3 regions of the Serratia sp. TSO36 genome follow, and region 1 is predicted to be linked to each of the others. Evidence: predicted binding sites of a transcription regulator. Region 1 holds the regulator's gene; each other region holds the start of a gene.

The links. The regulator ArgR, encoded in region 1, controls arginine synthesis, uptake and breakdown. The targets are predictions, from matches to a motif close to ANTGAATAAAAATACANT.
Positions count from the first base shown of each region.
Region 2: argA (amino-acid N-acetyltransferase) is a predicted target of ArgR. The motif match lies at 7,420-7,437, and genes of this name have one in related genera.
Region 3: argC (N-acetyl-gamma-glutamyl-phosphate reductase) is a predicted target of ArgR. The motif match lies at 1,833-1,850, and genes of this name have one in related genera.

Region 1 is NZ_JBJZOU010000005.1:32,794-43,142, forward strand. It holds gene ACK3CV_RS02340 (methyl-accepting chemotaxis protein) at 1-1,125, shown strand, start outside; gene fbp (class 1 fructose-bisphosphatase) at 1,171-2,175, opposite strand; gene mpl (UDP-N-acetylmuramate:L-alanyl-gamma-D-glutamyl-meso-diaminopimelate ligase) at 2,345-3,724, shown strand; gene yhcN (peroxide/acid stress response protein YhcN) at 3,922-4,185, opposite strand; gene yhcN (peroxide/acid stress response protein YhcN) at 4,306-4,569, opposite strand; gene argR (transcriptional regulator ArgR) at 4,973-5,443, opposite strand; gene mdh (malate dehydrogenase) at 5,908-6,846, shown strand; gene ACK3CV_RS02375 (helix-turn-helix domain-containing protein) at 6,913-7,173, opposite strand; gene ACK3CV_RS02380 (DNA-binding protein) at 7,355-7,711, shown strand; gene ispB (octaprenyl diphosphate synthase) at 7,760-8,731, opposite strand; gene rplU (50S ribosomal protein L21) at 9,002-9,313, shown strand; gene rpmA (50S ribosomal protein L27) at 9,331-9,588, shown strand; gene ACK3CV_RS02400 (DMT family transporter) at 9,694-10,349, shown strand, end outside.
Region 2 is NZ_JBJZOU010000023.1:69,228-79,576, reverse strand. It holds gene ptrA (pitrilysin) at 1-625, shown strand, start outside; gene recB (exodeoxyribonuclease V subunit beta) at 622-4,176, shown strand; gene recD (exodeoxyribonuclease V subunit alpha) at 4,173-6,023, shown strand; gene argA (amino-acid N-acetyltransferase) at 6,062-7,405, opposite strand; gene amiC (N-acetylmuramoyl-L-alanine amidase AmiC) at 7,627-8,880, shown strand; tRNA gene ACK3CV_RS20150 (tRNA-Met) at 8,971-9,047, opposite strand; tRNA gene ACK3CV_RS20145 (tRNA-Met) at 9,114-9,190, opposite strand; tRNA gene ACK3CV_RS20140 (tRNA-Met) at 9,248-9,324, opposite strand; gene mltA (murein transglycosylase A) at 9,541-10,349, shown strand, end outside.
Region 3 is NZ_JBJZOU010000029.1:13,680-24,028, forward strand. It holds gene argB (acetylglutamate kinase) at 1-661, opposite strand, end outside; gene argC (N-acetyl-gamma-glutamyl-phosphate reductase) at 682-1,686, opposite strand; gene argE (acetylornithine deacetylase) at 1,903-3,048, shown strand; gene ppc (phosphoenolpyruvate carboxylase) at 3,306-5,942, shown strand; gene metF (methylenetetrahydrofolate reductase) at 6,053-6,949, opposite strand; gene ACK3CV_RS24290 (bifunctional aspartate kinase/homoserine dehydrogenase II) at 7,176-9,611, opposite strand; gene metB (cystathionine gamma-synthase) at 9,614-10,349, opposite strand, start outside.

The DNA of each region.
Region 1 (10,349 bases):
AAAATCGATGAGTATTATCATATTCAGGAAACGCGCATCTCCGCGTTGAGCATCGCGTTCGAAAAGGATCTCAGCGATTTCCGCAGCTTCGCCATGAAGCTCGGCGCGCAGCAGGTGTATGACGCGGAAAGCAACGCCAGCACCAAGATCTCGCTGATCGTGGTGGCGGGCCTGCTCAGCGTGCTGCTGGCGGTGCTGGCCTGGTTCGCGCTGCGGGTGATCATTCTGCGCCCGCTGGACGAATCCATCGCGCAGTTGGAACACATCGCCGGCGGCGATCTGACCCACGAGATCCGCGGCGAGGGCGATACCGAGATGGGCCGCCTGGTGCGGGCGATGCAGCGTATGCAGCAGGCGCTGGCCAGTTCGGTCAGCAAAGTGCGCGACGCCAGCAGCCAGATTGACACCGGTTCACGCGAACTGGCGGCCGGCAACCTGCATCTGGCGCAGCGCACCGAAGAATCGGCCGCTTCGCTGGAAGAAACCGCCGCCAGCATGGAACAGCTGACCTCGACGGTGAAAATGAACGCCGAGAACTGCGAACAGGCCAACCAGCTGGCGCTGAGCGTGTCCGATATCGCCAACCAGGGCAGCGAGGTGGTCAGCCAGGTGATGAGCAAGATGCAGGCGATCACCGACAGCTCGCGCCGCATCGCCGACATCATCAGCGTGATGGACGGCATCGCCTTCCAGACCAATATCCTGGCGCTGAACGCGGCGGTGGAAGCGGCGCGCGCCGGCGAACAGGGCCGAGGTTTTGCGGTAGTGGCCGGTGAAGTGCGCAATCTGGCGCAGCGCAGCGCCCAGTCGGCGAAAGAGATCAAAGGGTTGATCGAAGCGTCGCAGAACCGGGTGCAGGAAGGCGAGCAGATGGTGGAGTCGGCGGCGCAGACCATGAGCGGCATCACCGGCGAAGTGGGCCGGGTGACGGCGTTGATGCGTGAGATCTCGGCGGCGACGCGCGAACAAAGCAGCGGTATCGAACAGGTGAACCTGGCGGTGGCGCAGATGGATCAGGTGGCGCAGCAGAATGCGGCACTGGTGGAAGAGTCGGCGGCGGCGACGCGCTCGCTGGAAGATCAAGCTCAGCTGCTGGCGCAGAGCATGGCGGCGTTCAAGCTGTAAGGCGATAAGGGTTCGGCGCGGCGCCGAACCCTTGCAAAGAACGCGTTACTCGTCCGGGTTTTCGGCGATGAAGCGTTCCGCGTCTTCTACCATCGACTTGGTGCCGACGAAGAATGGCGCGCGCTGGTGCAGTTTCACCGGCGTGATGTCCAGAATGCGGTTTTTGCCGTCGCTGGCCTTACCGCCGGCCTGTTCGGCCAGGAACGCCATCGGGTTGCATTCGTACAGCAGGCGCAGCTTGCCTTGCGGGTGGCTGGCGGTGCTTGGGTAGATGTAGATGCCGCCTTTCAGCAGGTTGCGGTGGAAGTCCGCCACCAGAGAACCGATGTAGCGCGAGGTGTAAGGGCGCTGCGTCGCTTCATCCTGCTCCTGGCAGTACTTGATGTATTTCTTCACGCCGAGAGGGAACTTGATGTAGTTGCCTTCGTTGATGGAATACATGTTGCCGCTCGCCGGGAAACGTACTTTCTCGTGAGAGAGACAGAACACGCCCAGAGACGGATCGTAAGTGAAGGCGTGGACGCCGTAACCGGTGGTGTACACCAGCATGGTGGACGAACCGTAAACCACATAACCCGCTGCGACCTGGGCGCTACCCGGCTGCAGGAAGTCTTCTTCGGTCACCGGCGTGCCGACCGGCGTGATGCGACGGTAGATAGAGAAAATCGTACCGACCGAGACGTTGACATCGATGTTGGACGAACCGTCCAACGGGTCCATCAAAACGACATACTTGGCATTTTCAGCTCGCTCGCCGTCGAATATCACGATTTCATCTTCTTCTTCGGAAGCGATACCCGCAACTTCACCACGTGCTTTCAACGCCGCTTTCAGTTTTTCGTTCGCGTACAGGTCCAGTTTCATCTGAACTTCGCCCTGTACGTTGGACACCCCGCTGGTTCCCAGAATATCAACCAGGCCGGCCTTGTTGATGTCGCGGTGGATGATTTTGGCGCCCAGTTTAATTGCAGAAAGTAACGCGGTCAGCTCGCCGGTGGCGTGAGAGAAGTCGTGCTGTTTCTCGACGATAAATTCGCCTAACGTTTTCATGACACAATCCCTGAATCTACGGATGGATAGCGGCCTGTTAACAAACCGCCAACGTTTTCGCGTGCAGTGTAGCCCAAAGATGCGCGCTATTCATAGGCAAATCCATTTCTTCTGGACGATTCTGAGCGTTAGAATATGCCGACATTCGATGCACTCACATGAGAAACCTATGCGCATTCACATTCTTGGGATCTGTGGCACCTTTATGGGCGGGCTGGCGATGCTGGCGCGTTCATTGGGGCATGACGTCACCGGTTCGGACGCCAACGTCTATCCGCCGATGAGCACGCTGCTGGAGAACCAGGGGATCGATCTTATTCAGGGTTATGATCCAGCCCAGTTGGATCCGGCGCCGGATCTGGTGATCATCGGCAACGCCATGACGCGCGGCAACCCGTGCGTGGAGGCGGTACTGGAACGTGGCATCCCTTACGTTTCCGGCCCGCAGTGGCTGCACGACGCCGTGTTGCGCGATCGCTGGGTACTGGCGGTCGCCGGCACCCACGGCAAAACCACCACCGCCGGCATGGCGACCTGGATCCTCGAAGCCTGCGGCTACCAGCCGGGCTTCGTCATCGGCGGCGTGCCGGGCAACTTCGACGTCTCGGCTCGCCTCGGCGGCAGCCCGTTCTTCGTGATCGAGGCCGACGAGTATGACTGCGCGTTCTTCGACAAGCGCTCCAAGTTCGTGCACTACAGCCCGCGCACGCTGATCATGAACAACCTGGAGTTCGACCACGCCGATATCTTCGACGATCTGAAAGCCATTCAGAAACAATTCCACCACCTGGTGCGCCTGGTGCCGGGCAAAGGCAAGATCATCCTACCGGACAACGACAGCCACCTGAAGCAGGTGATGGCGATGGGCTGCTGGAGCGAACAGGAGCTGGTAGGCGAAGAGGGCACCTGGCGCGCGCAGAAGCTGACGCCGGACGCCAGTCATTACGCGGTGTTCCTCGACGGCGAGCAGGTCGGCGAAGTGAACTGGGCGCTGGTGGGCGAGCACAACATGCATAACGGCCTGATGGCCATCGCGGCGACCCGTCACGTCGGCGTGCAGCCGGCGGATGCCTGCCGCGCCTTGGGCGACTTCATCAACGCCCGCCGCCGCCTGGAGCTGCGTGGCGAGGCCAACGGCGTCACGGTTTACGACGACTTCGCGCACCACCCGACGGCGATCCTCGCTACCCTGGCCGCGCTGCGCGGCAAGGTCGGCGGCACGGCGCGCATTCTGGCGGTGCTGGAGCCGCGCTCCAACACCATGAAAATGGGCATCAGCAAAAACGATCTGGCGCCTTCGCTCGGCCGCGCCGACGAGGTGTTTCTGTTCCAGCCGCACCACATTCCGTGGCAGGTGGCGGAGGTGGCGGATGCCTGCGTGCAGCCGGCGCACTGGAGCGCGGATCTCGACACGCTGGTGGACATGGTGGTGAAAACCGCACAGCCGGGCGATCACATTCTGGTGATGAGCAACGGCGGCTTCGGCGGCATTCACGACCGTCTGCTGGACGCGCTGGCGAAAAAGCAGGAACCGAAAGTCACCTACTGATCGCTCAGCCGCATCAGCCACATCAAGGGCCGCATTCGCGGCCTTTTTTACGCCCATAAAAAAGCCCTCGCGAGCGAGGGCAACGGGGTTCGTCGGATAGGACGACGAGAGGGTCTCTGGGAAATCGGCGTTTGCGTCAGAACTCGGCAGTGGCAGTGACGAGGGTAATCAGCTCTGCAAAGCCGTTCCCAGAGTTGTTATTTGTAAATCTCGGCGGTGGCGTGGTAGTTGCCTTCGTTACGCGCTTCGATCACGCGGTAGGCGGTCGCGCCTTTCGCGTCGGCTTTCTCCGACAACGCCTGGCGAATGTCGGTCGGCGCGCCGTCGATGCCGCTGACGGTGATGGTGCCGATAGATTGCAGATTGGCGGTCTGATCGTTAGTCACCAGTTGGGCGGCGGAGGCGCCGAAGGAGATGACAGACAGCAGGCCGAATGCAGCGAGAGTAGTTTTCATGTTCATGATAGCGATCCTTGGTCATAACAGCCTGGAAGGGCTTGGCAGCGATTTTTATTCTTGAAGGCCGTTATGACAGCGTTTGATTCCAGAGATGTATTGCCCGTTGCCGGGTAATGCCGGTACTTATTTGTAGATTTCAGCGGTTGCGTGGAAGCTGCCGTCATTGCGGGCTTCGATTACGCGGTAAGCGGTCGCCCCTTTGGCGTCGGCTTTGTCGGACAGCGCCTGGCGGATGTCGGAAGGCGCAGCGGCGACGCCGCTCACGGTGATTACACCGGCCGGCTGCAGTTTTGCGGCCTGAGTTGCATCAATAGATTGTGCTGCGAATGCGCCAAAGGAAAGCATGGACAGAACGCTCAGGGTTGCAACGGTAGCTTTAATTTTCATCATCTCACCTCATCGTATTCTTTTATCAGTTCCAACGAACTGTGATTCAGTTCACGAAAATGAGTATACAGCTAGTAACGCGAAAAATTAATAGTTCGCTAACAGTTGCTAGTGAAACTTTAACCTTATGATCCTTATTTTTTATAACTGTAAGGAATAAAAAACGCTCACAAAACGATCTTTTGATGTTAAATTTATGTAGTTTCAATAAGGTAAGTGCTTTTGACCAAAAGTGCGGAAGATCACAGTGGGTACTGCTGGTTACATGGAGATGTCATGGAAATGTGTTGCTGAGGGATAAAAAAGCAGTGTTAAACGCGGTTGAAGACGGGAAAGGTAACGTGAGAGTTAAAGAAGCGCTAACAAAGTGCGGGCTAAAGCCGCACTTTGTTAGCGCCAGGTTTCACAGCTCTTGCTCGAACACGCCCAGAATAGCCTCATGCAGTTTCTGAGCGGTAAAGCCGTTGGACGGGGTGACGAAAATCGTGTCGTCGCCGGCAATCGTGCCGAGGATGCCCTGGGATTTCCCCAATGAGTCGAGCAGGCGGGCGATCAGCTGCGCGGCGCCCGGGCTGGTGTGGATCACCACGACGGCGTCGTTATGGTCGACGTCCAGCACCAGATTCTTCAATGGGCTGGTGGTGGTCGGCACACCGAGTTCGGCAGGAAGGCAATACACCATTTCCATTTTGGCATTGCGCGTACGTACCGCGCCGAACTTGGTCAGCATGCGCGATACTTTGGATTGGTTAATGTTTTCGAAGCCTTCTTCTTGCAGCGCCAAAACGATCTCGCCTTGAGAACTGAATTTTTCTTCTTTCAATAACGCTTTGAACGTCTTGATCAGATCTTCCTGTTTTGCGGGATTACGCATTTTGCACCGTGGAATGTTGATAGTGGAAGTCATGATTATGCATATAGATGAATTTTTATGCAACAAAGGCCGACCCAAAGAAAATAAGCATGACCGGGCGGCGAGGAAAGGGCGGCATTTTAACAAAATCCGGCCGCGATGAATATGCCCTTTTGGCGACGGAAAATCGGCCCACAGTGGTAAATAAAATGTTATTAAAATGATGTTGTTCTGATGTTGCGTAAGGGTGTAATGTAACGGCCGGTTAACTTGCTCGTGAATAACCTCGCACTATTTTTGATTAGTGTGCGCTATGCCCTTCATGCGTAAGCGATTTAATCTAAAATGGGCGCGACAGCGGCCGTTTTATTACACCTGCAGGCAAGAATTGGCTAATTTATTGTTTTGAAAGGTGTAATGACTTAAGGTCCGTAACCAACACATTCACGGCGCTTTATATATTTAAGATAATAAAGGAGTATAGGATGAAAGTTGCAGTTCTCGGTGCTGCTGGCGGTATCGGCCAGGCCCTCGCCCTTCTACTCAAAACCCAGCTTCCTTCAGGTTCTGAACTCTCTCTCTACGACATTGCCCCCGTTACCCCAGGCGTTGCCGTCGACTTAAGCCACATCCCAACCGCAGTTAAAATCAAAGGCTTCAGCGGCGAAGACGCGACCCCGGCTCTGCAAGGTGCGGACGTGGTGCTGATTTCCGCCGGCGTGGCCCGTAAGCCAGGCATGGATCGCTCTGATCTGTTCAACGTTAACGCCGGCATTGTGCGTAACCTGATTGAACAAGTGGCGAAAACCTGCCCGAAAGCCTGCATCGGCATCATCACCAACCCGGTTAACACTACGGTCGCCATCGCGGCGGAAGTGCTGAAAAAAGCCGGCGTTTACGACAAGAACAAACTGTTCGGCGTGACTTCGCTGGATATCATCCGTTCCAACACCTTCGTGGCCGAGCTGAAAGGCAAGCAGCCGGAAGAGCTGAACGTGCCGGTCATCGGCGGCCACTCCGGCGTGACCATCCTGCCTCTGCTGTCGCAGATCCCAGGCGTGAGCTTCACCGATCAGGAAGTGGCGGATCTGACCAAGCGCATTCAAAACGCCGGCACCGAAGTGGTGGAAGCCAAAGCCGGCGGCGGGTCTGCGACGCTGTCCATGGGTCAGGCGGCCGCCCGTTTCGGTCTGTCTCTGGTGCGTGCGCTGCAGGGCGAGAAAGGCGTTGTGGAATGCGCTTACGTTGAAGGCGACGGCAAATACGCTCGTTTCTTCGCACAGCCGCTGGTGCTGGGCAAGAACGGCGTTGAAGAGCGCAAGGATATCGGCACCCTGAGCGCCTTCGAGCAGAAAGCGCTGAACGAGATGCTGGACGTGCTGCACAAAGATATCGAACTGGGCGAGAAGTTCATCAATAACTGATCGACGCCGATAGTCAGCCGATAAACGCCGCCGGACGCTGTTCCGGCGGTTTTTTTTGCTCCGCGTTCACGATTTGATGCGCGCCTTGCGATCCAGCAGGCAATCGCTGTGCGGATCGTAATAGCGGCTTGGCCAGATCTCCGAAGGGTGGACGCCTATCGCTTCGGCGATCAGCCATTCCCCCTTCGGCCACGGGCGCGACAGCGCGTTGGCCAGCGTCGATGAGCTTAACCCGGCCTTGCGCGACACTGCCGCCAGCGTGGTGCCCTGCTTGCGTAGCGCCGCGATGATATCTGCCGGATGCCAATCTGGGTTCCTTGAATTCATGTTTACATTCCTTTTCTGATTAGCCAAAGTTGCGTTAGTGGTATAACTAACGGGTCAAGGTTAAGCGCATGAACAACGTGAAACGCTTATTCGGAAACCAGAATACCATTAAATTTCCTAAAAAATACCCAAGTAATTTCCAAAAAATGACGTTGCCCACTATTGCCCAGAGATGATGGCTATGAAAAAAGAGTGGTTTGCCGCCAAGGAACTGACAGGCATCGCAGGATTACCTTCCTCACCACAGGGAATCAATCTGATGGCCCGGCGCGAAGGCTGGATCAGCCGCAGGCGTAAAGGCGTGCAGGGAAAAGCGTTGGAGTACTATATCGACAGCCTGCCTTCAGACGTGCGTAACCTGCTGGTGTTGAAGGAAGACGGGGCGGCATATGACGTAGAGCGTCAGGATCCGCTGGCGGTCTGGATCGAGTATTACTACCATTTGACGGAAAGCGAGCGCGAGAAAATGGTGGCTTTCCTGATGCGGGAAGGGATCGGCGGCCTGCTGGCGCGTATCGACGAAGAGAGCAATACCTAGGCAGGCCCGCGTACGCGGGCCTGATGGTTTTTAAGAAATATTGATTTCTTAAAAGTCGCGTTGCACCGCCAGATGGGCCAGGCCCTCCAGCGCCGTGCGGTGCTCCGATGCCGGCAATGCCTGCAGCGCGGCGATCGCCTTGTCGGCCTCTTCCTCGGCGCGTTTGCGGGTGTATTCCAGCGAACCGCATTGCTGCATCGCCTGCAGCACCGGCTCCAACAGGTGACGGCCGTTGCCTTGCTCAATCGCGCCGCGGATCATGTCACGCTGGGCGTCGTCGCCGTTGTGCATCGCGTGCAGCAGCGGTAGGGTCGGTTTCCCTTCGTTCAGATCGTCGCCGGTGTTTTTGCCCAGGGTGCTGCCGTCGGCGCTGTAGTCGAGCAGATCGTCGATCAGCTGGAAAGCGGTGCCGAGGTAGCGGCCATAGTCTTGCAGCGCCCGTTCTTGCTCAGCGCTGGCGCCGGACAGGATCGCCGACGATTGCGCCGCCGCCTCAAACAGACGGGCGGTTTTGCTGTAGATCACCCGCATATAGCTTTCTTCGCTGATGTCGGGATCGTGCACGTTCATCAACTGCAGCACTTCACCTTCGGCGATGACGTTGACCGCTTCCGACATCAGCGCCAGCACGCGCAGGGATTCCAGGCTGGTCATCATCTGGAAGGCGCGGGTGTAGATAAAGTCGCCGACCAGCACGCTGGCGGCGTTGCCGAACGCCGCGTTGGCGGTGGCTTTGCCGCGGCGCATGTCCGATTCGTCGACGACGTCGTCATGCAGCAGCGTGGCGGTATGGATGAATTCGATCAGGGCGGCCACGGTGACGTGCTTGCTGCCTTCATAGCCCAATGCCCGCGCCGCCAGGACGGCGATCATCGGCCGGATGCGCTTACCGCCACCGCTGATAATGTAATAGCCAAGCTGATTGATGAGCGTGACATCGGAATTCAGCTGTTCGAGAATTGTTGCGTTCACGGCCGCCATATCTTGCGCGGTTAACTCGGTAATTTGCTCTAGGTTCATTGTATTTTTTTCAGCTGTGTTTCTCTTCACCGCGTTGAGATCGCTGCTCACATCGGTACATGGCGGTAACTGTCCCTATGATTGTACTTGAAAAACGGTTCAGATAAACGCCACGAAAGAAACTGCGCTTTTTTTCTTCTTTTTTCTTGTTCTGGTCTTATTCTGCTCTTGTCATGCGCTGCTTTTTTGCGTAGAATTCGCGCCCTATTGTGAATATTTATAGCGCGCTCTGAACTAACACAGTCGGGCACGCGGAAAGCGGAGTTTTATATGTACGCGGTTTTCCAAAGTGGTGGTAAACAACACCGAGTAAGCGAAGGTCAGACCGTTCGCTTGGAAAAGCTGGACATCGCAACTGGTGAAGCGGTTGAGTTTGACCAGATTCTGATGATCGCTAATGGCGAAGATATCAAAATCGGCGTTCCTTTCGTCGATGGCGGCAAGATCAAAGCTGAAGTCGTTGCTCACGGTCGTGGCGAGAAAATTAAAATCGTTAAGTTTCGTCGTCGTAAACACCACCGTAAGCAGCAGGGCCACCGTCAGTGGTTCACTGACGTTAAAATCACCGGCATCAGCGCTTAAGTTAGGAGAGCGGATTAATGGCACACAAAAAGGCTGGCGGCTCGACTCGTAACGGTCGCGATTCAGAAGCTAAACGTCTGGGCGTAAAACGCTTTGGCGGCGAAGCAGTACTGGCAGGCAGCATCATCGTTCGTCAGCGCGGCACCAAATTCCACGCTGGTACCAACGTGGGTTGCGGCAAAGACCACACTCTGTTTGCTTTGAAAGACGGTAAAGTCAAATTCGAAGTTAAAGGCCCGAGCAATCGTAAATTCATCAGCATCGAAGCTGAATAATTTTTCGAGCCTTACGAAATAGATGTAAGCCCCGCAATTCGTTGCGGGGCTTTTTACATTTATGGGTTGCCTGAGGGCAGGCCCGTCAGCGTTGGCGAAGGTGATATGGATACGAAGCAGCAGGTCGGCGTTGGCATTTCTCTGGCGTTAACCACGGCGGTTTGCTGGGGCGCGTTGCCGATTGCGATGAAAGAAGTGTTGGTGGTGATGGAGCCGTTTACCGTTGTCTGGTATCGCTTTACCATGGCCGCCATCGGTTTGGGCGCGATCCTCGCGGTGCGCGGCAAGCTGCCGCCGCTGACGATGTTCCGCCAGCCGCGTTGGCTGCTGCTGTTGGCGATCGCGACGGCGGGGCTGCTGGGCAACTTTGTGTTCTTCAGTTCCTCGCTGCAATACCTGAGCCCGACGGCGTCGCAGGTGATTGGCCAGCTGTCGCCGGTCGGCATGATGTTCGCCAGCGTGCTGATTTTAAAAGAACGCATGCGCGTCACCCAGGTCATTGGCGCCCTGATGCTGATTTGCGGACTGATGCTGTTTTTCAACGTCAGTCTGATAGAGATCTTCACCCGGCTGACGGACTACACGCTGGGCGTCATGCTGGGCGTGTGCGCGGCGATGGTCTGGGTGAGCTATGGCGTGGCGCAGAAGGTGTTGCTGCGCCGGCTGGCTTCGCCGCAGATCCTGGTTATGTTGTACACTTTATGTGCGATGGCGTTGTTCCCTCTGGCCAAGCCCGAGGTGATTTTCCAGCTGAGCGGCTG
Region 2 (10,349 bases), on a different contig from region 1:
CGATTCGGCGCTGGCGGCGGTCTATGTGCCGACTGGTTACGACGAAGTGGCCGGCATGGCCTACAGCTCATTGCTGGGGCAGATTATTCAGCCGTGGTTCTATAGCCAACTGCGCACTCAGGAGCAATTGGGATATGCGGTCTTCGCCTTCCCAATGTCGGTGGGGCGCCAATGGGGCGTGGGCTTCCTGTTGCAGAGCAACAGCAAACAGCCGGCCTACCTGTACCAGCGCTATCAGGATTTCTACCCGAAAACCGAGAAACGCTTGCGCGACATGAGCGAAGCGGACTTTGAGCAGTACAAACAGGCGCTCATCAATGAGCTGAAGCAGCGGCCGCAAACCCTGAGCGAAGAGGCCAGCCGGTTCGCCAACGATTTCGATCGCGGCAATTTCGCCTTCGATACTCGTCAGAAGCTGATCGCGCAGGTGCAACAGCTGACGCCGGCCAAACTGGCGGATTATTTCCACCAGGCGGTGATCCAGCCACAGGGGCTGGCTGTGCTGTCGCAGGTGAGCGGCAGCGGGCAAGACAAGGCGGATTACGCGGCGCCTAAGGGCTGGGTCACCTATCCGAACGCGTCTGCATTGCAGCAGATCCTGCCGCGCAAAGTGGCGACGCCATGACGGAAACTGCCCCGCAGAGGCTGGAGCCGCTGACGCTGCCGCTGTTCGGCGAACGCCTGATTGAGGCGTCGGCGGGCACCGGCAAAACCTTTACCATCGGCGCGCTGTATCTGCGTTTGCTGTTGGGGTTGGGCGGTGAAGCGGCGTTTCCCCGGCCGCTGACGGTTGAAGAAATCCTGGTGGTGACCTTTACCGAGGCCGCCACCGAGGAGCTGCGCGGGCGTATCCGCGACAATATCCACGGGCTGCGCATCGCCTGCGTGCGGGGCGTCAGCGCCAACCCGCTGTTTTTGGCGCTGATGGCTGAAATTGACGACTTGACCGACGCCGCCTCGCAGCTGCTGGCGGCGGAGCGGCAGATGGATGAAGCGGCGATCTACACCATTCACGGCTTTTGCCAACGAATGCTGACGCACAACGCCTTCGAATCCGGCATGCTGTTTGAACAAACGCTGGTGCAGGACGAGTTGCCGCTGCGGCGGCAGGCCTGTGCCGATTTCTGGCGTCGCCACTGCTATCCGTTGCCGCTGGGCGTGGCGCGTGCGGTCAGCCAGGAGTGGAGCGGCCCGGAAGCGTTGCTGGCCGACCTTTCCGGCTATCTGCACGGTGAGGCGCCGGCGCTGCGCCGGCCGCCGAAAGAGGAAGAAACCGTCCTGATGCGCCACGAGCAGATCGTCGCGCGCATCGATGCCATCAAGGCGCAATGGCGTGCGGCGGCGGGCGATCTGGAGGCGTTGATCGCCCAGTCCGGCGTCGATAAGCGCAGCTACAGCAGCAAGCACCTGCCGAACTGGCTGAACAAGGTCGGCGAATGGAGCGGGCAGGAGACTCAGGACTACCAGTTGCCGAAGGAACTGGATAAATTTCGCCAGTCGGTGCTGCTGGAGAAGACCAAGAAAGGCGAGCCGCCGCGGCATGCGCTGTTCACGGCGATCGACGAACTGTTCGATGAGCCCTTGACGCTGCGCGACCTGATCATGGCGCGCGCGCTCAGCGAGATCCGCACTTCCATTCAACAAGAAAAGCGCCAGCGCGCCGAGCTGGGGTTTGACGACCTGCTCAGCCGGCTGGACGGCGCCTTGCAAAGCGGCGGCGGCGAACAGCTGGCGCAGGCGATCCGCCAGCGTTACCCGGTGGCGATGATCGATGAATTTCAGGATACCGATCCGCAGCAATATCGCATTTTCCAAAAGCTTTACGTCGGCCGGCCCGATTGCGGCCTGCTGTTGATAGGCGATCCCAAGCAGGCGATTTACGCCTTCCGCGGTGCCGATATCTTTACCTACATGCGGGCGCGCTCAGAGGTGAGCGCCCACTATACGCTGGAGACCAACTGGCGCTCGTCGCCGTCGATGGTCGCCAGCGTTAATCACCTGTTTTCTCAGGTAGAAAAACCTTTCCTGTTCGGCCAAATCCCCTTTATCGAGGTCAGCGCGGCGGAAAAGAACCAAGGGCTGGCGTTTGACCTGCACGGCAAGCCGCAACCGGCGATGCAGTTCTGGCTGCAGCAGGGGGAAGGCGCCGGTGTAAGTGATTACCAACAGCTGATGGCGCGCCTGTGCGCCACGCAAATTCGCGACTGGCTCAGCGCCGGGCAGCAGGGCCAGGCGTGGCTGCAGGGCGGCAAGGAGCCAAGGCCGGTACAAGCTTCCGATATCACGGTGCTGGTGCGCAGCCGCAATGAGGCGGCGTTGGTGCGCGATGCGCTGAGCGCGCTGTCCATTCCGTCGGTCTACCTGTCCAACCGCGACAGCGTGTTCGACACCCCGGAGGCCAAAGACCTGCTGTGGTTGCTGCAGGCGGTGTTGGCGCCGGAGCAGGAGCGCACGCTGCGCAGCGCCATGGCCACCGGGCTGATGGGGCTGGACGCGCCGACGCTGGACGGCCTGAGCCGCGATGAGCGTGCCTGGGACGAGCTGGTTAACGAATTCGACAATTACCGCACGCTCTGGCTGCGCCGCGGCGTGTTGCCGATGCTGAGCGAGGTGATGAAAGCGCGCCAGCTGGCGGAGAACCTGCTGGCCAGCGCCGGTGGCGAGCGTCGTTTGACCGACGTGCTGCATCTGGGGGAGTTGTTGCAAGAGGCGGCGGCGCAACTCGACAGCGAACATGCGCTGGTGCGCTGGCTGGCACAGCAGATCGCCCAGCCTAATCGCCAGTCCGATAATCAGCAACTGCGGCTGGAGAGCGACCGGCATCTGGTGCAGGTGATCACGATTCATAAATCCAAGGGGCTGGAGTTCGATCTGGTGTGGCTGCCGTTCGTCGGCAATTTCCGCCAGCAGCAGCAGCAGGCGCTGTATCACGATCGCCACAGCTTCCAGGCATTGCTGGATCTCGATGCCAATGAAGAGAGCCAGGCCTGGGCGGAGGAGGAGCGGTTGGCGGAAGACCTGCGCCTGCTGTATGTGGCGCTGACCCGCTCGGTGTACCACTGCAGCATCGGCATCGCGCCGCTGTTCCAGGGCACGCGCAAGAAACAGGGCGATACCGATCTGCACCGCAGCGCATTAGGCTATCTGGTGCAGGGCGGGCAGGCCGGCGACGCCGCGTATCTGCAGGAGCGCCTGCAGCAATTGGCGGGCGGCGGCATCGCGCTGTCGCTGGTGGAACCGCCGGACGAGGCGCCCTGGCAGCCCCAGGCATCGCTGGCCGCTGCGTTGGCGGCGAAAAGTTTTACCCGGCGGATCCAGGATTTTTGGCGGGTGACCAGCTATACCGGTTTGCAACAGCACGGTTCGAGCCTGATGCAGGATCTGCTGCCGCGTCTGGATGTCGACGCCGCGGGCGAGCGGGGTGAGGAGAGTGAGCCAGCGCTCACACCTCATACCTTCCCGCGCGGCGCAACGCCCGGCACCTTCCTGCACAGCCTGTTTGAAACGCTGGATTTCACCCAGCCGCTGGACGAACAGTGGCTGTTGGCACAGCTGCAACAGCAAGGATTTGCCGAGCACTGGCAGCCGATTTTGCTGGCGTGGATGCAGGTGTTGCTCAACACGCCGCTCGCCGCCAGCGGCGTGACGTTGTCGGCGCTGACGCCGCAGCACAAGCAGGCCGAGCTGCAGTTCTATTTGCCGATTAACCGGTTGTTGCAGGCGAAGGAGCTCGATGCCCTGGTGAAGCGTTACGATCCGCTTTCCGCCCGCTGCCCGGCGTTGGATTTCTATCAGGTGCAGGGCATGCTGAAAGGTTTTATCGACCTGGTGTTCTGCTGGCAAGGCAAATACTACCTGCTGGACTACAAGTCCAACTGGCTGGGGGAAGACAGTAGCGCCTATACCTGGCCGGCGATGGAGCAGGCGATGGCGGAGCATCGTTACGATCTGCAATACCAGCTGTATACGCTGGCGCTGCATCGTTATCTGCGTCATCGGTTGCCGGATTACGATTACCGGCGCCATTTTGGCGGGGTGATTTATCTGTTCCTGCGCGGCGTGGATGCGGCGCACCCGGGCAACGGCATTTTCACCTGTCTCCCCGAGCTTGAGCTGGTGGAGGGGATGGATCGCTTGTTCAGCGGCGAAGCTGCGGCGACGGAGGAAGGATCATGATCGCACTGCTGGAGCAGGCGGTGGCGCTTGGCGTGCTGCGCCCGCTTGACGTGCAGTTCGCCCGCGTGGTGGCGAGCGAAGACGAGCCCGATATTTTGCTGGCCGCCGCCTGCCTGAGCGCAGAGGCGGGGGCCGGTCACGTCTGCCTGATGCTGGAACAGCTGCAGGCGGACACGCTGTTTGAAGGGCGCCAGCCGGCGTTGGCGCTGGCGGTGTGGGAGGCGGCCGGGCGACCGGATAGCGCGCGTTGGCAGCAGCGTTTGGCGGCCAGCGCGGCGGTTGGGGACGGCAGCGGCGCTACGCCGCTGGTGCTGCGCGGGCCGCGCCTGTATCTGCAGCGCATGTGGCAAAACGAAGGCGAAGTGGCGGCGTTTATCGGCGGTGAAGGCGAGTCGCTGGCGGTGCCGGAGGCTGAGCTGCGCACCATTCTCGACCGCTTGTTCGGCGCGGCGAGCGACGAGCCCGACTGGCAGAAAATTGCCGCCGCGGTGGCCGCCACGCGGCGCATTGCGGTCATTTCCGGCGGGCCGGGCACCGGTAAAACCACCACCGTCGCCAAACTGTTGGCGGCGCTGGTGCAGCTGGATGAAAGCGCGCGCTTGCGCATTCAGCTGGCGGCGCCGACCGGCAAGGCGGCGGCGCGTCTGACGGAGTCGCTTGGCAGCGCCAGCCGCCAGCTGGCTTTGACCCCGGCGCAGCAGGCGCTGTTCCCGACGGAGGCGGCGACGTTGCACCGTCTGTTGGGGGCGCAACCGAACAGTCAGCGCATGCGTTATCACCGTGGCAACCGGCTGCATTTGGATGTGCTGGTGGTGGATGAGGCCTCGATGGTCGATCTGCCGATGATGGCGCGCCTGATTGCCGCGCTGCCCGATCGGGCGCGGGTGATTTTCCTCGGCGACCGCGATCAGCTGGCTTCGGTGGAGGCCGGCGCGGTGCTGGGCGATATTTGCCGCTTTGCCGAGCAGGGATACAGCGATGCGCGCGCCGCTGAGCTGAGCCGCCTGACCGGTTGTTCGCTCGCAGGGCAGCAGGCCGACGCGGAAGCGGCGGTGCGCGACAGCCTGTGCCTGCTGCGCAAGAGCTATCGCTTCGACGCCCGTTCCGGCATCGGTCAGCTGGCGTTGGCGGTTAACGCCGGAGCGGGGGATCGCGCGCTGGCGGCATTAAACGGCAGTTTCGGTGATGTTGCGGGCTATGCGCTGGCGACGAGCGAAGAGTATCAGGCGCTGTTGGATGCCTGCGTGGCGGGCTACCGCGACTATTTGCGGCTGACCGCAGAAGGCGCGGGCGCGGCGGCGGTGCTGGCGGCCTTTGGCCGTTTCCAGGTGCTGTGCGCGCTGCGTGAAGGGCCGTTCGGCGTCGCCGGCCTGAACGAGCGCATTGAGCTCGGGCTGCAGCGCGCCGGTTTAATTGACCGCAAGCCGGGCGTGCTTGGCCGCTGGTACCGGGGGCGGCCGGTGATGATCGGCCGCAACGACAGCGCGCTGGGGCTGTTCAATGGGGATATCGGCATTACGCTGCCGGATGAGCACGGCGATCTGCGCGTGCATTTCCAACTGCCCGACGGCAGCATCAAGTCGGTACAGCCAAGCCGTTTGCCGGCGCATGAAACCGCTTATGCGATGACGGTGCACAAATCTCAGGGATCGGAGTTTGACCATACGGTGCTGGTGTTGCCTAATCACTTCCTGCCGGTGCTGACGCGTGAGCTGGTCTATACCGCGATCACTCGCGCGCGTAAGCTGCTTTCGCTGTACGCTGCGGAGGCGGTGCTGCTGCGGGCCATTCGCACGCCGACCCAGCGCCGCAGCGGATTGGCTGAACGGCTGCAGGCGGCGGAATAAGCGCTGAGGGGCGCGGCAACGGCCGCGCCCCTCAGGGATTACAGATCCGCCAGCAGAATTTTGGAGCGGCGCTGGTAGTTGTACAACGCCTGTTTCTGCATCGGCAGCACGTCGACCTCCGCCGGGGTAAAGCCACGCTCCTGGAACCAGTGGATGCTGCGGGTGGTCAGCACGAACAGCTTCTTCAGCCCCATCTGCCGAGCCTGATTTTCCACCCGCTGCAGCAGCATCTCGCCGCGCGATGAGCTGCGGTAATCGGGATGCACCGCGACACAGGCCATCTCACCGATTTTTTCCTCCAAGAACGGGTACAGCGCCGCGCAGGCGATGGTCAGGTTGTCGCGTTCGATAATGGTGAACTTGTCGATTTCCATCTCCAGCTGTTCACGCGAACGGCGCACCAGAATACCCTGCTGCTCGAGTGGCCGAATCAGCTCCAGGATGCCGCCGATGTCGTTGATCGTCGCCCGACGCACCTGTTCGGCACTCTCCATCACGATTTGGGTGCCGATGCCGTCGCGCGAGAACAGTTCCTGCACCAGCGCACCGTCCTCTTGATAGCTGATCAGGTGGCTACGGCGCACGCCGCTGCGGCAGCCTTTCACCGCGCCACGCAGGAAGCGCACGGTGCCGGAATGGTAATCGCCGCCTTCCTCGAGCTCTTCAAGGCGCTTTTGCGCGTCGTTGGGGAACAGCTCGGAAAGGATGTTACCCTCCGCGTCGGTCACGCCCTGCGAGGAGCAGAAGCCGATCATTTTTTCCGCTTTCAGCTTGATTGCCAGCTGGGTGGCCACTTCTTCCGAGGTCAGGTTGAAGCTCTCGCCGGTAACGGAAACCGCGACCGGGCCGATCAGCACGATGGCGTTGCTGTCGAGCTGGCGGTGGATCGCGTCTTCATCGATGCGGCGAATGCGGCCGCTGTGGCAGTAGTCGATACCGTCATCGATGCCCAGCGGTTGCGCGATGATGAAGTTGCCGCTGACCACGTTGATATGCGCGCCCTGCAGCGGCGTATTGTTGAGGCTCATCGACAGCCGGGCGGTGATGTCGAGCTGCAACAAACCGGCGGCCTGCTTGACCAACTCCAGCGTATGGGCGTCGGTTACGCGCGTGTGCTTGTGGTAGATCGGCTCAAAGTTATGCTGCGCCAGGTTGGCGTCGATCTGCGGCCGCGCGCCGTAAACCACCACCAGGCGAATGCCCAGACTATGCAGCAGCCCGATATCGTTGACGATGTTGGAGAAATTCTCGTGTTCGATGGCTTCCCCGCCGAGCATGATGACAAACGTTTTGCCGCGGTGGGCGTTGATATAGGGGACTGAGTGACGGAATCCTTGCACCAGCTCTGTACTACGTTCCTTCACGACAAACCTCTTTTGCATATTTATACGGTATTTTTGTATTTTTATTCTTTTATAGTGCCGATGGCAAGCGAGAAATCATCATGAAGAGTGCGCTAAGGGCGCTAAATCGTTAATAAATTGAAAAACCATAAAAAGATTTTCTGATGACAGGGCTGGAATGATTGGTTAAAGTTTTCGGCATCCCCATTTTATTGATGTTTTTTTCATCTGTTGTAAACAGCTATTACTGCCGGAGCCGCATGCCAAACTCTAATCACAATCTGGGCCGCCGTCGTTTATTACAGGGCGTTGCCGCCAGCTGGTTGCTGAGTGTGAGTCGCACGGGCTTCGCCGCGTCATCGCACGTGATAGCCGTGCGCGTCTGGCCATCCTCCACCTATACCCGCGTCACGCTGGAATCCAACGTCGAGCTGAAATACAAGCAGTTCGCCCTGACCAATCCCGATCGCGTGGTGGTGGATATCGAGGGCGTCCACCTCAACAGCGTGCTGAAAGGCATCGCCGGGCAGGTGCGCGCCGACGATCCGTATCTCAAGCAGGCGCGCGTCGGCCAGTTCGATCAGAATACCGTGCGGCTGGTGCTGGAGCTCAAGCAGAGCGTCAGCCCGCATATTTTCACGCTGGCGCCGGTGCCGGAGTATCGCAATCGCCTGGTGATGGATCTCTATCCGACCAAGGGCAGCAGCGGCGGTGAGGAGTATGATCCGCTGCTGGCGTTACTGGAAGATTACAACAAGGGCGATCTGGAGCGCACGCTGCCGCCGGAAGCGCCGCAGGCCGGCAAGGCGGGGCGCGATCGGCCGATCGTCATCATGCTGGATCCCGGCCACGGCGGCGAAGATCCCGGCGCTATCGGCAAGTACAAGACGCGCGAGAAAGACATTGTGTTGCAGATTGCCCGCAAGCTGAGCGCCATGATCAAGCGCGAGCCGAACATGAAAGTATTCATGACGCGCAACGAAGACGTGTTTATCCCGCTCAAGGTGCGCGTCGCCAAGGCGCGCAAGCAGCGCGCGGATCTGTTCGTTTCGATTCACGCCGACGCCTTCACCAGCCGCGCGGCGCGCGGTTCATCGGTGTTCGCGCTGTCCACCAAGGGCGCCACCAGCTCGGCGGCCAAGTTCCTGGCGCAGACGCAGAACGCCTCGGACCAAATCGGCGGCGTCAGCAAGAGCGGCGACCGTTATCTCGACCACACCATGTTCGATCTGATCCAGACCGCGACCATCAACGACAGCCTGAAGTTCGGCAAGGAAGTGTTGAATCGGATGGGGAAAATCAACCGGTTGCACAAGAATCGCGTCGATCAGGCCGGTTTTGCGGTGTTGAAGGCGCCGGATATCCCGTCGATCCTGGTGGAGACGGCGTTTATCAGCAATATCGAAGAGGAGCGCAAGCTGCGCACCAGCCATTTCCAGCAGCAGGTGGCGGAGTCGATTCTGGCGGGCATCAAGGCTTATTTCGCCAACGGCGGCGCGCTGGCGAGCCGATAGAAGCAGAGCCGGGCGCGAGTCCGGCTATTTTTGCGGATTGCAGATACAAAAAAACACCCGTCAGGGTGCTTGTCTGTTGTCATCAAGAGTTGGTTGCGGAGGCCGGATTTGAACCGACGACCTTCGGGTTATGAGCCCGACGAGCTACCAGGCTGCTCCACCCCGCGTCCGTCTTGATGCTGTATTACTACGAAACCACCGTTTCATGGTATGCCGCTGGTACGGCATTCGGTTGGTTGCGGGGGCCGGATTTGAACCGACGACCTTCGGGTTATGAGCCCGACGAGCTACCAGGCTGCTCCACCCCGCGTCCGTATAATACTTTGTTATCGAAGCCAAACGCAAATACCGCTAATGCGGCATCGGTTGGTTGCGGGGGCCGGATTTGAACCGACGACCTTCGGGTTATGAGCCCGACGAGCTACCAGGCTGCTCCACCCCGCGTCCGATGGATGCGCACTATACTCTCCATGCGTTTTGTTGCAAACCCTTTTTGCATTTTATTGGCCTAAACCCGTTTTTCTGCTGAATTTGCCCGCAATTTGCCTTCTTTTTCATCACCATCCTCCGTGCGGCTTTTTTTATTTGCAGCGATTCCTTTATCAATGAGCGTTTGTTATCGTTCAGCCGGTAGATCATATCAGTTTGAGAGTGTGCGCGATGAAAGGACGTTGGGGCAAATACCTGCTGGGCGGGTTGATGGTGGCGGTGTTGGCAGGCTGTTCGTCCAAGCCGACCGATCGGGGTCAGCAATATAAAGACGGCCGTCTGGATCAGTCGCTGGAGCTGGTCAATCAGCCCAACGCCAAAGGTTCGCCGGTCAACGCCAAGGATTATTCGGATCAGCTGATGGAGATCAAGTACGCGTCGCCTTCGCTGTTTAACCGCAACAACGGCACCTATCAGGCGGTACAAAATTGGATGGCGTCCGGCGCCGACACGCGCATGCTGAGCCAGTACGGCCTCAGCGCTTACCAGATGGAAGGCGTCGACAATTACGGCAACGTGCAGTTTACCGGCTACTACACGCCGGTGGTGCAGGCGCGCTATACCCAACAGGGCGAGTTCCGCTATCCGCTGTACCGCATGCCGCCGAAGGGCAGGGGCCGCTTGCCGGATCGCGCGGGCATCTACTCCGGCGCGCTCGACGATCGCTATATCATCGCTTACACCAACTCGCTGATGGACAACTTCATGATGGAAGTCCAGGGCAGCGGCTATGTCGACTACGGCAACGGCCAGCCGCTGGTGTTCTTCGGCTACGGCGGCAAGAACGGCCACGCCTATCGCAGCATCGGCAAGGTGCTGATCGATCGCGGTGAAGTGGCCAAGGCGGACATGTCGATGCAGGCGATCCGTCAGTGGGCGGATACCCACAGCGCCGCAGAGGTACGTGAGCTGCTGGAGCAAAACCCATCGTTCGTGTTCTTCCGCCCGGAAGCTTTTGCGCCGGTGAGAGGTGCCAGCGC
Region 3 (10,349 bases), on a different contig from region 1:
GCGCCGCATTCACCTTCACCACCATACCATCGGTGATAATGCCTTGCGCGATCAGTTGTTCCGCTTTTTGCGCCGTCATTTCCGCAATGCGTTGCCCCTTGCCGTCGAGGATGCCGCTGACGTCCGACAGCAGGATCAGATCCGCCCCCAGCGTCGCCGCCAGCGCCGTCGCCGCCTGATCGGCGTTCACGTTCATTAACTGCCCATCGGCGGTGATGCCGATGGAGCTGACAACCGGCAGGTAGCCGGCGCTCAGCAGGGTATTGAGCAGCGCGGGGGAACCGGGCTGCGCGTTGCCGACATGGCCCAATGCCGGATCGAGCGGGGTCACGACTGCGCTGCCGCCGTCCGCCAGGCTCAGGCCGACGGCGTTGATTTGGTGTTTAATCGCCCACGCCAGCAGCGTTTTGTTGGCGGTGCCGGCCAGCGCGCCGGTGATGATGTCGATCTGATCGGCTGGCGTGACCCGCAGGCCGTTCTTTTTCACCACCGGCAAAGAGAGCTGCTTCATCAGTTCGTCCACCACGCAGCCGCCGCCGTGCACGATCACCAGCGGGCGCTGATGCTGCTGCCGGTAGCTGTCCAGCGCGGTAAACAGACGCTCCAGCGCTTCTTCACTGTCTAATAACACGCCACCTAACTTGATAATTAACGGGTTCATTGCTGTTTACTCACGCTGGTTTAAAGGAGTGACTGGGTTTCCGGGAAGCCGAAACGGATATTCAGGCATTGCACCGCCTGTGCCGCCGCGCCTTTCAGCAGGTTGTCTTCCACCGCCACGGCGATCAGATGCTCGCCCTGCACCGCAAAACCGATGTCGCAGAACGGCAGCCCCACCACCGCTTTCAGCGCCGGCACGCCCTGGTCGTACAGCCGCACCAGCGGCTTGTCGTCATAGGCGGCGTGATAGGCGGCGGCCACGTCCTGCGCGGTCACGCCGGCCTTCAGGCGGCAGGTGATGGTTTCAAGGATGCCGCGCGGGAAGTTGCCCAGGTGCGGCGTAAAGATGACCGGCACGCCCAGGTGCGCGGCGATCTCCGGCTGGTGCCGGTGGGTGAAAATACCGTACGGCTGCAGGCTCACTTCGCAGAAGCTGGTGGTCATGCTGGCCTTGCGCCCGGCGCCGCTGACGCCGCTGGTGGCGTTAATCACCGGCCACTGGTCGAGGTTCAGCAGCTGTTTTTCGATCAACGGTTTCAGCGCCAGCTGCGCCGCCGTCGGGTAACAGCCCGGCACGGCAATCAGCTGCGCCTGTTTAATCTTGTCGCTCTGCCATTCCGCCAGGCCGTACACCGCCTGCTCCAGCAGGGCGCCATGCTGATGCTCGAAACCGTAGTACTGGCTATAAAAATCGGCGTCCTGCACGCGGAAGGCGCCCGACAGGTCGAACACCACGCAGCCCGCCGCCAGGAAGGCCGGTGCGATATCGTGGCTGACTTCATGAGCGGTGGCGAGGAACACCACGTCGATGCCCTGCGCCGCCTTGGCGACGTCGGTCAACGGCTGCAGCGGCAGATCGACGATGCCTTTCAACTGGGGATGGAGATCGGAAAGCAACTTTCCTGCATCTGCACTTTGCGCTGAAACCGCTAAAGCGGTTATGTTCATGTGTGGGTGGCGATTCAGGTAAGCCGTGAGCTCCGCTCCGGCGTAACCGCTGGCACCAACGATCAGCGTATTCAACATGTGGCCTTTCACCTTCTAAACTGACGTGCGGTCGCTTGCGACCCAGGTAACAGGGCTAGCCAGCGTTGTTGCGCCGTTCACCCACGGAGCCTGGCGTTGATGCTTTTATAAACATCCGGGTATCGGGTTCCCTTACGCGTCGGCTTACTGTATTTTTATTCAAAATAAATGCATGAATATTGATACTATCCTAACCAAAGGCTGTCAACAGTGAAGATGAAATTACCTCCATTTATTGAGCTGTACCGGGCGTTGATCGCAACGAAGTCAATCAGCGCCACCGATGCCGGCCTCGATCAGAGCAATGAGGCGTTAATCAACTTGCTGGCCGGCTGGTTTGCCGACCTGGGCTTTCGCGTCGACGTACAGCCGGTGCCGGAATCGCGCCACAAATTCAACTTGCTGGCCAGCATCGGCGAAGGCAGCGGTGGCCTGCTGCTGGCCGGCCATACCGATACGGTGCCTTACGACGAAGGCCGCTGGACGCGCGATCCCTTCATCCTGACCGAGCACGACAACAAGCTCTACGGCCTGGGCACCGCCGACATGAAAGGCTTTTTCGCCTTTATTCTGGATGCGGTGCGCGACATCGACGCGAGCAAATTGACCAAGCCGCTGTACATTCTGGCTACCGCAGATGAAGAAACGACGATGGCCGGCGCGCGTTATTTCGCCGCTTCCACCGCCATTCGTCCGGATTTCGCCATCATCGGCGAACCGACCTCGCTGCAGCCGGTGCGCGCGCACAAGGGTCACATGGCCAACGCCATTCGCATCGTCGGCCAGTCCGGCCACTCCAGCGATCCGGCGCGCGGCGTCAACGCCATCGATCTGATGCACGAATCCATCGGCCGCCTGATGGAGCTGCGCAAAACCCTGCAGGAGCGCTACAACAATCCGGCGTTCGCCGTGCCTTATCCCACCATGAACTTCGGCCATATCAGCGGCGGCGACGCGGCCAACCGCATCTGCGCCTGCTGCGAGCTGCACCTGGATATCCGCCCGCTGCCCGGCATGACGCTCGACAACATCAACGAGCTGATGCATCAGGCATTGGAGCCGGTGAGCCAACGCTGGCCGGGCCGCCTGACCATCGAAGAGCTGCACGCGTCGGTGCCGGGTTACGAATGCCCGACCAACCACCGCATGGTGGCGGTGATCGAGGAGCTGCTGGGCACCCGCACGCAGGTGGTCAACTACTGCACCGAAGCGCCGTTCGTGCAGCAGGTCTGCCCGACGTTGGTGCTCGGCCCCGGTTCCATCGATCAGGCCCACCAGCCGGACGAATACATCGACACCGCGTTTATCGAACCGACGCGCAAACTGCTGGGCCAGCTGGTCAATCACTTTTGCCGGCAGTAAACCTGACATTTAACAGGGGAAACGCGCTATGCTTCCCCTAACTCAAAATAAGTAGAAAGCGGCGAAATAAGCCACGCTGATAACCGATGTGGCGTAATTAAATTTCAGAAAATGCGCCGATTTTGATGTTTTTTTGCTAAAAATAGTGTCAATTGACGATTGGACAGGAACGCGATGGGATCAGGCAGGCGGTCTGCGCCTGACGCGTGAAATTTATTTACAAGATAAAAATCATACAGAACTGGGTCAGGGGTTATATGAACGAACAATATTCGGCAATGCGCAGTAATGTCAGTATGCTCGGCAAATTGCTCGGCGATACCATCAAAGAAGCGCTGGGCGAGCATATTCTCGATCGCGTTGAGACCATCCGTAAGCTTTCCAAATCCTCACGCGCCGGCAACGAAGCGCATCGCCAGGAGCTGCTCTCCACCCTGCAGAACCTGTCCAACGACGAGCTGCTGCCGGTGGCGCGCGCCTTCAGCCAGTTCCTCAACCTGACCAACGTCGCCGAGCAGTACCACAGCATTTCGCCCAACGGCGAAGCCGCCAGCAACCCGGAAGCGCTGGCGCAGCTGTTCAGCCGTCTCAAAGACAAAAAGCTCAGCGACAAAGAGCTGCAGCACGCGGTGTCGCAACTTTCCATCGAGCTGGTGCTGACGGCGCACCCGACGGAGATCACCCGCCGCACCCTGATCCACAAGCTGGTGGAGGTCAACACCTGTCTCAGCCAGCTCGATCACAACGATCTGGCCGACTACGAGCGCAACAAGATCATGCGCCGCCTGCGCCAGCTGGTGGCCCAGTCGTGGCACACCGATGAAATTCGCAAACATCGCCCTTCCCCGATCGACGAAGCCAAATGGGGCTTCGCGGTGGTGGAAAACAGCCTGTGGGAAGGCGTGCCGGCGTTCCTGCGCGAGTTCAACGAACAGTTGGAAAACTCCATCGATTACAGCCTGCCGGCGGAAGCGGTGCCGGTGCGCTTCACCTCCTGGATGGGCGGCGACCGCGACGGCAACCCGAACGTGACCGCCGAAATCACCCGCCATGTGCTGCTGCTCAGCCGCTGGAAAGCCTGCGACCTGTTCACCCGCGATATCCAGGTGCTGGTCTCCGAGCTGTCGATGACCGAATGCACCCCGGAGCTGCGCGCCCGCGCCGGCGGTGACGAAGTGCAGGAACCGTACCGCGAAATCATGAAGCAGCTGCGCAGCCAGCTGATGAGCTCCCAGGCCTATCTGGAAGGCCGCCTGAAAGGCGAACGCGTGCTGAAGCCGCACGACCTGCTGGTGAACAACGAGCAGCTGTGGGAGCCGCTGTATGCCTGCTACCAATCGCTGCAGGCCTGCGGCATGGGCATCATCGCCAACGGTCAACTGCTGGATACCCTGCGCCGCGTGCGCTGCTTCGGCGTGCCGCTGGTGCGCATCGACGTGCGCCAGGAAAGCACCCGCCATACCGAGGCCATCGCCGAGCTGACCCGCTACCTGGGGCTGGGCGACTATGAAAGCTGGTCGGAAGCCGATAAACAGGCGTTCCTGATCCGCGAACTGAACTCCAAACGCCCGCTGGTGCCGCTGAAATGGCAACCGAGCGCCGACACGCAGGAAGTGCTGGAAACCTGCCGGGTGATCGCCGAAGCGCCGCAGGGCTCGATCGCTGCCTACGTGATTTCGATGGCGCGCACGCCTTCCGACGTGCTGGCGGTGCACCTGCTGCTGAAAGAGGCCGGCTGCCCGTTCGCGCTGCCGGTCGCCCCGCTGTTCGAAACCCTCGACGATCTGAACAACGCCGACGACGTGATGACTCAGTTGCTGAACATCGACTGGTATCGCGGCTTTATTCAGGGCAAACAGATGGTGATGATCGGCTACTCCGACTCGGCGAAAGACGCCGGCGTGATGGCCGCTTCCTGGGCGCAGTACCGCGCGCAGGACGCGCTGATCAAAACCTGTGAAAAGGCCGGCGTGGCGCTGACGCTGTTCCACGGCCGCGGCGGCTCCATCGGCCGCGGCGGCGCGCCGGCGCATGCGGCGCTGCTGTCGCAGCCGCCGGGCAGCCTCAAGGGCGGCCTGCGCGTCACCGAACAGGGCGAGATGATCCGCTTCAAGTTCGGCCTGCCGGAAGTCACCATCAGCAGCCTGGCGCTGTATGCTGGCGCGATCCTCGAGGCCAACCTGCTGCCGCCGCCGGAACCGAAGAAAGAATGGCGGGCGCTGATGGACGATCTGTCAGACACCTCATGCCGGATGTATCGCGGCTACGTGCGTGAAAACCCGGACTTCGTGCCTTACTTCCGCGCTGCCACGCCGGAGCTGGAGCTGGGTAAACTGCCACTGGGCTCACGCCCGGCCAAACGCAAGCCGAACGGCGGCGTGGAAAGCCTGCGCGCCATTCCGTGGATCTTCGCCTGGACGCAGAACCGCCTGATGCTGCCGGCCTGGCTCGGCGCCGGCGCCGGATTGCAGGAGGCGGTGAAAGCCGGCAAACAGGCGGAACTGGAGGCGATGTGTCGCGACTGGCCGTTCTTCTCCACCCGCATCGCCATGCTGGAAATGGTGTTCGCCAAGGCCGACCTGTGGCTGGCGGAATACTACGATCAGCGCCTGGTGGATAAATCGCTGTGGCCGCTGGGCCAACAGCTGCGCGATCAGCTGGAAAGCGACATCAAGGTGGTGCTGACCATCGCCAACGATGCGCACCTGATGGAAGACCTGCCGTGGATCGCCGAATCCATCGCGCTGCGCAACGTTTATACCGACCCGCTGAACGTCTTGCAGGCCGAGCTGCTGCACCGTTCGCGCCAGCAGGAGCAGCCGGACGCCCGCGTCGAGCAGGCGCTGATGGTCACCATCGCCGGCGTCGCCGCCGGGATGCGCAACACCGGCTAGCGAGCCTCATCGCGGCCCCGTTTATCGGGGCCGTTTTTTTATGTCTTGTCTTCCCCCACAAAAAAAAGGCGCCGCAGTAAGCGACGCCCTTTTTCAATGGAACAGGCCTGTCAGGCGGCTGCCACCGGGCGCACGCCCAGCGTGTGGCAGATGGCGTAGCTCATCTCGGCGCGGTTCAGCGTATAGAAATGGAAATCTTTCACGCCTTCACGGCTGAGGATCTTCACCATGTCCATGGCGATGTTGGCGCCGACCATTTTGCGGGTCTCCGCATCGTCGTCCAGCCCTTCGAACATGCTGGTCATCCAGCTTGGCACCCGCACGTTGGTCATGGTGGCGAAACGCTGCAGCTGCTTGAAGTTGGACACCGGCAGAATGCCCGGCACGATTTCCACGTCGATACCAGCGGCGACGCAGCGGTCGCGGAAGCGCAGGTAGCTCTCGACGTCAAAGAAGAACTGGGTGATGGCGCGGCTGGCGCCGGCGTCGATCTTGCGCTTCAGGTTGATTAAGTCGGCCTGGGCGCTCTTCGCCTCCGGGTGCACTTCCGGGTAGGCAGCGACGGAAATGTCGAAGTCGCCCACGTCTTTCAGCAGCGCCACCAGATCGGTCGCGTACATGTCCGGCTTGCCGCCGCCCGGCGGCAGATCGCCGCGCAGCGCCACGATATGGCGAATGCCGCTGTTCCAATAATCGGCCGCGATGTCGCGCAGCTGCGCCGGGCTGGCGTCGATGCAGGTCAGGTGCGGCGCCGCCTCCAGGCCGGTGCGCTCCTTGATCCCCTTGATGATGCTGTGGGTGCGATCGCGCTCGCCGGAGTTGGCGCCGTAGGTGACGGAAACGAATTTGGGTTTGAGGATGCTCAGACGATCGATCGACTGCCACAGGGTCTCTTCCATCTCGCTGGTGCGCGGCGGGAAGAACTCGAATGATACGTTAATCTGGCCGTTCAACTCCGCCAGACTCTGATTCAGCGCTTCCCGCTGGTTTGCGTGGAAAAAACTCATACCCTGCTCACCTCTTATCAATCACTGTTTTTTTCATCTTGATGAGCGTCTATACGTTTAGACGTCTAGATAGAAAATGCCGCATGTTGGCTAAAGAGTCAACAGGAAAATGAGGGGAATAAGATGATTAATCTTCACCCGCTCAACGAGGGAATTTCATGACGGCGGCAGGGATAAGTATGGCAGGAAAAGCAAAGGGGCGCGGTGAACCCGCGCCCGCAGAGGATTAAAGCAGCTGCGCCAACCGGTTAAGGTCTGACTGGATCGCTCCGGCGGTTACGTCGCGGCCGGCGCCCGGCCCGCGGATCACCAGCGGATTATCGCGATACCAGCGGCTTTCGATGGCGAACACGTTGTCGCACGGCAGCAACGAGGCCAGCGGATGCTCAGGACGCACCGCCTCCACGCCGACCCGCGCCTTGCCGTTGGCGTCGAAACGCGCCACGTGACGCAGCACCAGGCCCATTTCGCTGGCGGCCTCAAAGCGCTGCTGCATCTGCTGGTTCAGCGCCTCGCCGTTCTCGAAGAACTGATCGACGGAGCCCTGCTCGCAGCCCGCCGGCACCAGCGACTCGACCCGCACCTGGTTAGGTTCGATGTCGTAGCCCGCTTCGCGCGCCAGGATCACCAGCTTGCGCATCACGTCCTGGCCGGAGAGATCGACCCGCGGATCCGGTTCGGTCAGCCCCTGCTGCCAGGCCTGATCCACCAGCTCGGTGAACGGCACCGTGCCGTCATACTGCAGGAACAGCCAGGAAAGCGTGCCGGAGAAAATGCCGCTGATCGCCAAAATGCTGTCGCCGCTGTCGCGCAGATCGCGCACCGTGTGGTTGACCGGCAGACCGGCGCCGACGGTGGCGTTGTACAGCCAGTGGCGGCCGGTTTTGGCGAAGGCGTCGCGAATTTGGCGATAGGTATCGCTGCACGAGGCTCCCGCCAGCTTGTTGGCGCTGATCACGTGGAAACCGTAGCTGGCGAAATCCAGATACTGCCCGGCCAGCTCTTCGCTGGCGGTCACGTCGAGCACCACCAGATCGTCGAACGGGTGCGCGCGCATCCACAGGAACAGCGACTCTTCGTCGAGCGCCTGCGCCTCGTCCTCAAAGAACGCCAATGCGCGGCTGGCGTCCAGCCCTTCGTAGTTCAGCAGGCTGCGGCGGCTGTCCACCACCCCCGCCAGGATAAATTCGAAGCCGCTGCGCGCGGAAATATTGGTCTGCTCGCGGGCAAACAGCTCCAGCCAGCGCGACCCAATGTTGCCCTTGCCGAACAGCACCAGACCGATGCGCTTCTCGGCGCGGAACAAGCTTTGGTGCAGCCCCTGGATCAGCAGCGCGGTCGGCCCCTGGCGCAATACCGCCACCAGGCTGATGCCATCTTCCGCCTGCCAGATAAATTCGACCGGCTGATCTTTCAGCTGCTGATAGAAACGGTGGCTGTGCAGCGGGTTCTTGCACACCCCGGCGCCGACCATCGCCACCAGCGCCAACCCTTCGCGCAGGTGCAGTTCACCCGGCAGCGCCGAGGCCTGCAGGGTCGCCAGCGCGCTGTTGACCACCTCGGAGGTATAGCACAGCTGCACCCGATTGCGATCAGGATGGATGCCCACCGCCAGCGGTTTGATCTGCGCGCGCTTGAGCACCAGATCCAACTCTTTCTGCGCCAGTTTGAAGTCATGCTGAGCGGCGACGTGCAGCTCAATCAGACACACGTCATCGTGGCTGGTGACAATCTTGGCGCCGGTGCCGGACGCCAATACGCGCTCGATGCGCGTCGAGCCCTGCTCCGGCTGGTAGCTGCAGCGCAGCTGAAGATCGATATCGCTGCCGGAGACCGGCTGCAGGGTGCGGGTATGCAACACCGGTGCCGCCAGGCGCGCCAGCTCGCTGGCTTCGTCCAGGCGCAGCAGCGGCAGCAGGCAGGCGTCTTTCACCTTGCGCGGGTCGGCGCTGTACACCCCGGCCACGTCGCTCCAGATGGTGACGCGCGCCGCGCCGGCCAACGCGCCGACCTGAGTGGCGGAGTAGTCGCTGCCGTTACGCCCCAACAGCACGGTTTCCCCGGCGTCGTTGCGCGAAATGAAGCCGGTCACCACCAGGCGCTTGCCCGGATGTTGAGCCAACAATTGCTGCAGCAGCGGATAAGAACGGCCTTCATCTACCTGCGGCTGCGCGGCGCGCTCGGCGCGCAGGAAGTCACGCGCATCCAGCCAGGCCGCCTGCATATCCAGGTGGTTGAGCACCGCCGCCATCAGGCGCGCCGACCAGATCTCGCCGTGCCCGACCACTTCGGCATAGCACACCTCGTCGACTTTGCCGTCCAGCAGCACCGCCAGACGTTCCAGATCCTGAATGAACTCGGCGATCAGCGGCTCGGCGCTTTCCGGCGGCAGCAGGCCGCTGATAAGATCGCTGTGATAACGACGCAACGTCTGCTGCACCTGGTGCGCAGACAGGCGATCGCTCTGGCTGAGCTTCAGCCAGTTGATCAACTGGTTGGTGGTACTGCCGGCGGCCGATACCACCATCATGTCGCCCGGCTGGCTGTATTCCGCCATAATCCCGGCCACACGCAGATAACACTTCACATCCGCCAGACTGCTGCCGCCAAACTTGTGCAGTTGACGCCCACTCACCGGCCCTGCTACAGCAATTGCATTCATGCTTACCTCGTTGCCGCCGCCTGGAAAGCGCGTTCCAGATCGGCAATCAAATCTTCACTGTCTTCAATACCCACGGAAATGCGCAGCAGGCTCTCGGAGATGCCGGCCGCTGCCCGCGCCTCCGCCGCCATGCCGGCGTGGGTCATGGTCGCTGCATGCGAGATCAGGCTTTCTACGCCGCCCAACGATTCTGCCAGAGTAAACAGCTCAAGGGCAGAGAGAAAACGGCGCAGCACCGCTTCATCGCCGTCCAGTTCAAAACTCAGCATCGCGCCGAAACCGCGCTGCTGCCGGCGGGCGATCTCATGCCCCGGATTCTCCGGCAGGGAGGGATGATACAGCTTTTTCACCAACGGTTGCTGCTGTAAATAGTCAACAATCGCTTCAGCGTTTTGCTGCGCCGCCTTGATGCGCGGCGACAGCGTGCGCATACCGCGCAGCAAAAGATAGCTGTCAAACGCGCCGCCGGTCACGCCGATGTTGTTCGCCCACCAGACCAGCTCGACCGCCAGCTCGGGATCTTTAGCGATCACCGCCCCGGCCACCACGTCCGAATGCCCGTTCAGGTATTTGGTGCACGAATGGACCACCAGATCGGCACCGAGTTCGATCGGCTGTTGCAGGGCCGGGCTGAGGAAGGTGTTGTCCACCACCGTCAACGCGCCCGCCGCGTGCGCGGCGGCGCAGATCGCCGCGATGTCCACCACCCGCAGCAGCGGGTTGCTGGGGCTTTCGATC